Regions from separate parts of the Clostridium sp. SGI.024 genome, predicted to be linked through region 2. Evidence: a T-box and tRNA genes for the amino acid it is inferred to sense, from the RefSeq annotation. Region 2 holds a T-box; the other holds one or more tRNA genes.

Region 1 (3,816 bases), on a different contig from region 2:
GTTTAAGAAAATAGCTGAATTATTCAAAGAGATGAAAAAAACAAGAAATCATATGGCAGTAGTATTAGATGAATATGGTGGAAATGTAGGTATAGTTACTATCGAAGACTTAATTGAAGAAGTTGTTGGAGAAATTGAAGATGAATATGATGATGATAGAGACAGCGATATAATAGTGGTTAAGGAAGATGAGTATATAGTTGATGGTAGCGCAAGATTAGATTACATTGGAGACTTAATAGGAGTTACTATGGAGTCAGAAGAGTTTGATTCTATAGGAGGATTAGTAATTGGAGAATTAGGAAGATTCCCAGAACAAAATGAAGAAGTAAAAATTAATAATATTAAGTTTATAGTAGAGGATATCGATAAGAATAGAATAAAAAAGGTTAGAATATTTACTTAAGGTGCTATAGCATCAATATATAATGTGAAATTAAGGGGGAACTCCTTAAAGAGTTTCTAAAATAAATATATTTTTATTAATTTATTTCAAATTATATTAATAATTATATATTTTAAATTCTTAATAGGGGCTGCTAAAACAGCCCCTTTTAAAAATTTTTAAGGGGAAGTGTATTATGGACTACATGAATCTTGCAATAAAGGAAGCAGAAAAGGCTTTTTCAAAGGGAGAAGTTCCTGTTGGTGTAATAATAGTTAAAGATGGAAAAGTAATAGCAAAAAAACATAATTTAAAAGAAGAAATGAAGGTTACTACTGCTCATGCTGAAATATTAGCTATAGAAGAAGCCAGTAAAAATTTAGATAATTGGAGGCTAACTGGTTGTGAGATGTATGTAACCTTAGAACCTTGTCCAATGTGTGCAGCAGCCATAGCACAAAGTAGGATATCCAAGTTATATATTGGTACATTTAATAAGGATATGGGAGCTTGTGGCTCTACAATAAATTTATTAGATTATAATGTATTTAATTGGCAAGTTGATGTAAAATGGTGTTATAATCAAAAATGTAGTAATTTGCTTACATCATTTTTCGAAAATAGAAGAAAAAACAAATTATAGAGGAGGAAGTGGGATGAATCCAGTAGCTTTTGAAGTTTTTGGCTTAGAAATTAGGTGGTATGGAATAATAATATCAACTGGGGTTTTAGCTGCAATGTTATTAATGTACTTACTATCAAAGAAGAAAAATATTAATTACGATGTAATAATAGATGCTTTTTTAGTTACTTTCCCTATATCAATTATAGGAGCAAGATTATATTATGTTGCATTTGAATATCAAAACTATCATTCTTTTATGGATGTAATAAATATAAGAAATGGTGGTATGGCTATTCACGGAGGAGTTATAGCAGCTTTACTTTCAGGATATATTTTTGCAAAGTATAGAAAAATTAATTTTTTAGAATATGTAGATGTAATAATGCCAGGGGTTATTTTGGCACAAGCTATAGGTCGTTGGGGAAACTTTATGAACCAAGAAGCTCATGGAGGTCCTGTATCTCAAGAATTTATAAGTAAGTTCCCTGAATTTATTCAAAAGGGTATGTTAATAAATGGTACATATTATCACCCAACTTTTTTATATGAATCTGTGTGGAATTTATTAGTTTGCTTAATTTTAGTTTATATACTTTTTAAAAAGAAAGAAGGGAAAGATGGAATTGTTCTTGGAGGATATATGATTTTATATTCAATAGGAAGATTCTTTATTGAGGGATTAAGAACAGATAGCTTAATGTTTATGGGCCTTAGAACAGCTCAAATTGTAAGTTTAATTGGAATAATTCTAGGAATAATATTAATTATATTTGTAAGCAAGAAGAAAAGAGCATAAATAATATTGCAGCATTTAGAAGTACTGTAAGCTTTTAAATGTTGCAATATTTATTTGTATATGATAATATATAGCAGTAGTTCAAATTAAGTAACTATAAGAAAAATTAATAATAATTATATTTTTAATTTTATTAATAATTAATTTGTTTAATTTAATATGGAGAGATGTCCGAGTGGTCGAAGGAGCACGCCTGGAAAGCGTGTATAGGGGAAACTCTATCAGGGGTTCAAATCCCCTTCTCTCCGCCATGGCCGTGCTAGATGGGGAGTTAGCGGTGCCCTGTAACCTGCAATCCGCTATAGCAGGGTTGAATTCCTAGCCTAGGCTTTAGTCTGTAGAGCCTGCCTATGCAAGTGGTGTTGATGGCAAGGTCCCATACGACGTAAGTGCATGAACCTCGTCAGGTCCGGAAGGAAGCAGCGATAAGTGATTACTGCGTGTGATATGGATAAATCTTGTCAGAGCTAACTACATAGTAACGTCTATAGACTACTGTCGAAGCTAGGTGCACGGTTTAATTTTAGGCCTTTCTTGCTAGAAGGGTTTTTTTAATGTAAATATGAAATTTAAAAAATAATTATTTATAGGTTACTCTTCAATAGGATTAACATACAATAGGACAAAGAAAGCGAGGGCATTCCTTTAGGAAGACCCTCGTTTTCTTTGTTACTTAGAAATTTATAAAAAAGATTACTCTCATTTTTATTTTCTTGTTAAATTGATAAAATCAAAATTTAAGTTATCAGTTTCATTAACTTGAATTTCTGACTCATAATCAACAAACCAATCTTCAGGATTTATTTCAGGGAATTTAGTATCACCATTAAAATCCTTATAAACTCTAGTTAAGTAAAGTTTATCAGACTTAGGTAAAAGAGATTTATAGATTTCTCCACCACCTATAATAAAAGCTTCTTCAGTAGAATCTTGAAATCTATTAATAATAGAATTTATATCATTAACTACTTCAACCTCAGGTGAGTCAACTTTATAATTTTTATCTCTTGTAATTACAATATGATGTCTATTAGGTAAAACCTTTGGTAAAGATTCAAAAGTTTTTCTTCCCATAATTATAGTATGACCAGATGTAATTTCTTTAAATCTTTTTAAGTCTTCAGATATATGCCATAAAAGTTTATTATCACCACCAATTACATCATTGCTTGCCTTAGCCACTATAATTGATAACATTATACACTTACCTCCATTTTAATAGGATCATGATGCTTGTAATCTATAAGTTTTATATCATCTACAGTAAAATCGTAGAAGTTGGTAATTTTAGGGTTTATCCAAAGCTTTGGAGCTTCAAAATCTTCATTTTCTCTAGTAAGTTGAAGCTTCATCCCTTCAATTTGATTTTCATAAATATGAGCATTATTAATAACGTGAGTAAATAATCCTGGTTTAAGATTAGTTACTTGAGCTATTAAATGAACAAGTACTGCATATTGACTGGTATTAAATGGAACACCTAATGGTATGTCTCCTGACTAAGTTTTCAATAAGATTCGCTAGATCTTATCCGTTTCATTTAATGAAACTGCTGTATATTCCTATACAGAAAAGACTATATCATAATCTAATAAATTATCTTTAATAGATTCCCTGCTTTTCCCGTTACCTCACTTGTCAATGTGACCTCCGATAGCTTGAGGGGTACTCTACTTGCTTATATTTAATATCCTATAAAATATATTAAATATGCGTTCGATAGTCGTTAGGCATTTATTTATATATCATAGTATAAATGATATATAAATTTTTAGCACGGGATTATCCTATAAAAATGGATTTTCCCCGTTTAACAGGGTTTGCAAAAAGTATTACTACTTAATGGCGCTCATTTGAACGCTGGATTAACATACAATTTAGGTGGCCATCAGTTACATCCCATAAAGTTTGATAGCAACAAGGTTGTAAAGTCATCTCTGGTAAATCTTCAATGTTCCACATAGACATTATCATTCTTCTGTCTTGAGGATTAGTTTTTAAAGTTTCAAT
Region 2 (5,992 bases):
ACACAAATAAGACCTGATCCTCTTTCACCTGCTATAGTATATGTTTCGAATCTATTTCCATTATCTATATCTACAACTTGTACCATTTCATATTCTAATATTCCTGATGCTTCTAATAATTCTTCATCTATTGTAATACTACCAACATAATTTAATTCTGCTTGAACTACTCTCGCTCTATGTATCTTAGCTTTTAACATGTTTAATTTCATTTTTTTCTCCCCAATATCTATATTTTAAAAGTAAAATTATCTATTAATCTAGTTTTTCCTATATATACTGCTATTGCAATTAAAGTATCTCTTTCTATAATATCTACTTTTTTTAGATTTAAAGCATCAACTACTTCAACATAATCTACTTTTGCTAATTCTTCATTAGATATTATATCTTCTATAAATTTTTTGATAATACAGCTATTTCTTTCTCCATTATTAATAAGTCTATGGGCTTCTTTTAATGCTCTATTTAATACTATTGCTGCAGCTCTTTCATCTTTAGATAAATAAACATTTCTAGAACTTTTAGCTAATCCATCTTCTTCCCTAACGATTGGACAACCTATAATTTCTATATCTATATTTAGATCCCTTACTAATCTCTTTATTACTGCTAATTGTTGTGCATCTTTTTCTCCAAAATAAGCTCTATCAGCCTTTACTATATTAAATAGCTTAGTTACAACTGTACATACACCTCTAAAATGAGTCGGTCTACTCTTACCACATAATCCTTCTGTTAAACCATTCATATTTACAAAGGTAACGAAATCATCACAATACATTTCCTCTGGAGTAGGGTTAAATATAATATCTACATTATTTCTATTACATAATTCTTTGTCCTTTTCTAAATCCCTAGGATAGCTCTCTAAATCCTCATTAGGTGCAAATTGTGTAGGATTAACAAATATACTAACAATAGATTTATCATTTTCTTTAGAAGCTCTTTTTATTAAGCTCTCATGACCTTCATGCAAATACCCCATAGTTGGAACAAATCCTATAGTCAATCCTTCTTTCTTCCATTCTCTAACTAAGTCTCTTAGCTCATTAATATTATTAATAACCTTCATAATTATCTCCTTTTAATATAGCTTTTCTATAACTTCATCGCTTATTTTAAAACTATGCTCTTCTCCCGGAAAACTACAATCTTTCACATCATTTATATAACTAGCAAAAGCTTTCTTCATCTCATCTCCAAGATTTGCATATTCTTTTACAAATTTAGGTGTAAAATCACTAAATAAGCCTAACATGTCTTGATAAACAAGTATTTGTCCATCACAATTTACCCCTGCTCCAATACCGATAGTAGGTATACTTATTGATTCAGTAATAAGCCTTGATAACTTTTCAGGAACACACTCTAAAACTACTGCAAAAGCTCCTGCCTTTTCTACAGCCTTTGCTTCTTCTATTAATCTTCTAGCAGCTTCTTCATCCTTTCCTTGAACTTTAAAGCCTCCAAAAGCATTTACTGATTGAGGTGTTAATCCTATGTGAGCCATAACTGGTATAGAAGCTTTTACTATAGCTTCTATCTTATCACATACTTCTAAGCCACCCTCTAGCTTTACACATTGTGCTCTTCCTTCTTTTATTAATCTCCCTGCATTAACAACTGCATCATAAACTGATGTCTGATAAGACATAAAAGGCATATCAGCAACTATTAACGCATTTTTTGCTCCTCTTGCTACTGCTTTTGTATGATGTATTATATCTTCCATAGTTACAGATAGTGTATCCTCATATCCTAAGCAAACCATTCCCAATGAATCACCAACTAATATTCCATTTATTCCTGATTCATCAATTAACTTAGCCATTGAATAATCATAAGCTGTTAACATAGTAATCTTTTCATTATTTCTTTTAGCATTCCTAAAAGTAACCACTGTGTTCTTCATATATTCCTCCTAGAATTTCCCTAATTTTCCCATAATCTCTATCTTTATTTTTTTCTAATGCTAAACTTAAAATTTTATTAGACAGACTTATATATATATCTTTATCCTCTTCTTTTATATTTAATAAATGCCTATTAATAGTATTAAAATCTCCTCTTTCTACAGGTCCCGTTAAACTATTAATTACTCCCTTATTATTTATTCCTTCAATATTCTCCTTAATTAATGGATATAATGCATTAATTGCCTCTTTCTCTGTAAATCCATATTCTTTAAGATAATTTAAAGAAATATTAATAAGCCCAATTATTAAATTACTTGAAATAACTGAAGCTAAGTGATATAAAGTCTTATCACTTTTTTCTAATACTTTTGTTTTGTTTCCTAAGGATTCTATAAATAATTTAACTTCATTTATATACTTCCTATCACCTTCTATGGTTATAAATGCATTTTTTAGAGATTTGTAAGAATTATATTTATCTGATATTGGAAATATTGGGTGAATAGAATAGCCATATGCCCCATAATGACTTATATTTGAAAATATATTTGACGATAAACTTCCACTTAAATGACAAATAAATTTGTTTTTTATAGACAGATTCTTTATTTTATTCCACACTTCCAGAATCTTATCATCTGGTGTTGAAATAACAATAGTATCACTTTCTTCGACTAGATTTTTTAATTCCTTATATTGATTAGTATTGGTAAATAATGAAGCTTCTAATGATGAATTTTCATTTCTGCTATAGTATCCCGTAACATTAATTCCTTTATCCTTCAGGTACTTTCCCATGGAAAATCCAACTTTTCCTGCTCCTATAAATCCTATTTTCATTATTATCACCTCCTATAAAAAAGAGTATGATATCTATTAAAATAAAGTCTCATTCTACTAGATATGAGCTGCCTAAAAAAAAATTATAAGATGGTGCAGTTTATATTCTAATACTACCCATTAATAAAATATCATAATTTTCATAATTACTCAACAAATAAAAATATGGAAATACAGTGCATATTACTTTCATCTTTTTTAGATTTAATCTTTATAACAAAGAAAGACTAAATCTAAAAATATAGATTTAGTCTTTAAAATTTAAATTACTTAATTACCTTCATATTTCCCATATATGGTTGAAGTGCAGTTGGAATATTTACTGAACCATCTTCATTTAAGTTATTTTCTAAAAATGCTATTAACATTCTTGGTGGTGCAACAACTGTATTATTTAATGTATGAGCAAAGTATTTTCCCTCTTTAGAGTTTACACGAATCTTTAAACGACGTGCTTGTGCATCTCCTAAGTTTGAACAACTTCCTACTTCAAAATATTTCTTTTGTCTTGGTGACCATGCTTCTACGTCTACTGATTTAACTTTAAGGTCTGCTAAATCTCCAGAGCAACATTCTAAAGTTCTAACTGGTATATCTAAAGAACGGAATAAATCTACAGTATATTTCCATAGTTTTTCATACCAATCCATACTTTCTTCTGGTTTACATACAACTATCATTTCTTGCTTTTCAAATTGATGAATTCTATATACTCCTCTTTCTTCTATTCCATGAGCTCCCTTTTCTTTTCTAAAACAAGGAGAATAACTTGTTAAAGTCTGTGGTAATGATTCTTCTGGTAATATAGTATCTATATATTTACCTATCATAGAGTGTTCACTTGTTCCAATTAGATATAAATCTTCTCCTTCAATTTTATACATCATAGCATCCATTTCAGCAAAGCTCATAACTCCTGTTACAACTTCACTACGTATCATATATGGAGGAATACAATAAGTAAATCCACGATCAATCATAAAATCTCTTGCATAAGAAATTATAGCTGAATGTAATCTAGCAATATTACCCATTAAATAGTAAAATCCACTTCCAGCAACTTTTCTAGCACTATCTAAATCTAATCCACTTAATTTTTCCATTATCTCTGTATGATATGGAACTTCAAAACTTGGAACAATAGGTTCTCCAAAACGTTCAACTTCTACATTTTGGCTATCATCTTTACCGATTGGAACACTTGGATCAATTATATTTGGTAAAGTTAACATTATAGTATTAACTCTTTCAGCTAATTCTGATTCCTTAGCTTCTAGCTGAGATAGATACTCTGAATTTTCAGTTACCTTCTTTTTCATTTCCTCTGCTTCTTCTCTTTTTCCTTGTGCCATTAAAGCCCCAATTTGTTTTGATAGTTTATTTCTATCAGCTCTTAAAGCTTCAGCTTGTTGCTTAGCTTCTCTAAGATTTTTATCTAATTCTATTACCTCATCTACTAATGGAAGCTTACTATCTTGGAACTTATTTTTTATATTTTTTTTAACTATCTCTGGATTTTCTCTTACAAATTTTAAATCTAACATTATTTATACCTCCTAATATTTTATAATTTTATTTTTTTCAATAAAAAAGAACTCTTCTTCCCCGAAAAGGGACGAAAAGCTCCGCGTTGCCACCCTAATTAGTAGCATAATAAAAATGCTACTCTCTCAAATAATTTAACGGTTTGTACCGTACTGCTCATCACAGTCCCTCCAAGGTGGATTCATATCATATCACTATCGATTTACAGCACCCATCGACTCTCTTAAAGCAAATATTGATATTACTAGCCTCTTCAACAGTTTCTTATATTTATTCTTAATATATTATAAAAAAATATCAATGTCAATAACTTATTTAGTCATCACATAAGTCTCTTGTACATAAAATATCTACTCCTGTATTAAGTATGTTCTTACATATTATGTCTCCTGCATTTATTGGGATACTCACATATATTCTTCCCAATACTTTAGATAACTCTCTCCAAATATTTATATCTACTTTTTCGCTAGATTTAACAGATACCACCCTATATTTATCACTTCCCTTAACTCTAACTACTGATGTAAATATAGCCTTATTATTTTCATCTATGTTATACATCTTCAAACTCCTTTATTCTACTTGAAATTATCTTAGAATCTTTAGAATCATCTACTATATCAGTTACATTTTTATCTAGTTCTCTAGCTAATATATTTACTATCTTTTCTAAGCAATAAGATCCATGACAATTACCAAATCCTGAGCCAGTTCTTCTCTTTACACCTTCTACAGTTCTAGCACCTAGTGGTCTCCTTATTGAATCTACTATTTCCCCTTCAGAAATGTTATTACATACACAAATTATTTTCCCATATCTCTTATCTAATGAAATTACTTCATTTGCTTCTCTCTTTCCTAATTCTCTAAACTTATATACTTCTCTTCTTTTATCTATAAAATTCTTTTTTAGAGTGCAGTTTAAGTTATTAGCAATAGTATCACAAATCATTTTAGCTATAGCTGGTGCTATAGTTATTTTTCCATAATGGGTTCCTGTTACTCTAATATATCCTTTATCAATTTCACTTTCATCTATTAACATAGAATCCTTATTGTAACTTTCTCTAAAAAGATTACTAATATTCTTATGATTTAAATTATTTAACAACTTATTAGCATAAAATAGATTATCACTTAAACTAGTTTTTTCAGTACTTTTAATTCCTATTAAAGTTCCTGTAGTTGTTGTAGGTGTACTTAAAATAAATGTATCTTTATCAAGAGTTTCTATAACTATTTTATTTAACTTATTTTTATAATTATCTTCTACTAATAGATAGCTCATATTTTTGAATTTTCCATTTTCCCCATCTTCGTTCTTATCTTCAACTTTACCATTCTCTTTAATATATATCTCGTGTGGTATAGTATTAATAACTACTTTACAACTAAACTTATTTTTATTAGTTGTAACCCTAAACCCCTTGGATAAATTTTGAATATTTAATACCTCTTCCTCTAATCTAAAAATAACTCCATTATCAAATGCTACTTCTGCATATGATATAGCTAAATCATAAGGAGCTACTATTCCTATATTTTCTGAATAAAGCCCTTTCTTAATATTATGTTTTATATTAGGTTCTATATCATAAGCATCTTTATCATCTATTAAATAAACTCCATCTATTCCTCTAAGTTTAGCCCTTTCATACATTTCCTCAAGTTTTTTAACTCCATTA

The links. A T-box is a leader RNA that pairs with one kind of tRNA and senses whether it is charged. The one in region 2 lies ahead of serS (serine--tRNA ligase), so its partner is inferred to be a tRNA-Ser.
Region 1: it encodes a tRNA-Ser, which carries the amino acid that the T-box ahead of serS (serine--tRNA ligase) is inferred to sense. The anticodon was not compared.

What each region holds. Positions count from the first base shown of each region.
Region 1 covers NZ_JBNPON010000025.1:34,112-37,927, reverse strand. The annotation lists gene ACQRD5_RS08925 (HlyC/CorC family transporter) at 1-406, shown strand, start outside; gene ACQRD5_RS08920 (nucleoside deaminase) at 582-1,028, shown strand; gene lgt (prolipoprotein diacylglyceryl transferase) at 1,042-1,806, shown strand; tRNA gene ACQRD5_RS08910 (tRNA-Ser) at 1,968-2,057, shown strand; RNA gene ffs (signal recognition particle sRNA large type) at 2,061-2,322, shown strand; gene ACQRD5_RS08900 (dihydrofolate reductase) at 2,512-3,003, opposite strand; partial or broken gene ACQRD5_RS08895 (thymidylate synthase) at 3,003-3,305, opposite strand; partial or broken gene ACQRD5_RS08890 (thymidylate synthase) at 3,655-3,816, opposite strand, start outside.
Region 2 covers NZ_JBNPON010000055.1:305-6,296, reverse strand. The annotation lists gene panD (aspartate 1-decarboxylase) at 1-212, opposite strand, end outside; gene panC (pantoate--beta-alanine ligase) at 230-1,075, opposite strand; gene panB (3-methyl-2-oxobutanoate hydroxymethyltransferase) at 1,088-1,915, opposite strand; gene ACQRD5_RS13305 (Rossmann-like and DUF2520 domain-containing protein) at 1,890-2,759, opposite strand; gene serS (serine--tRNA ligase) at 3,026-4,303, opposite strand; T-box leader at 4,368-4,570, opposite strand; gene ACQRD5_RS13295 (DUF1667 domain-containing protein) at 4,620-4,868, opposite strand; gene ACQRD5_RS13290 (NAD(P)/FAD-dependent oxidoreductase) at 4,861-5,992, opposite strand, start outside.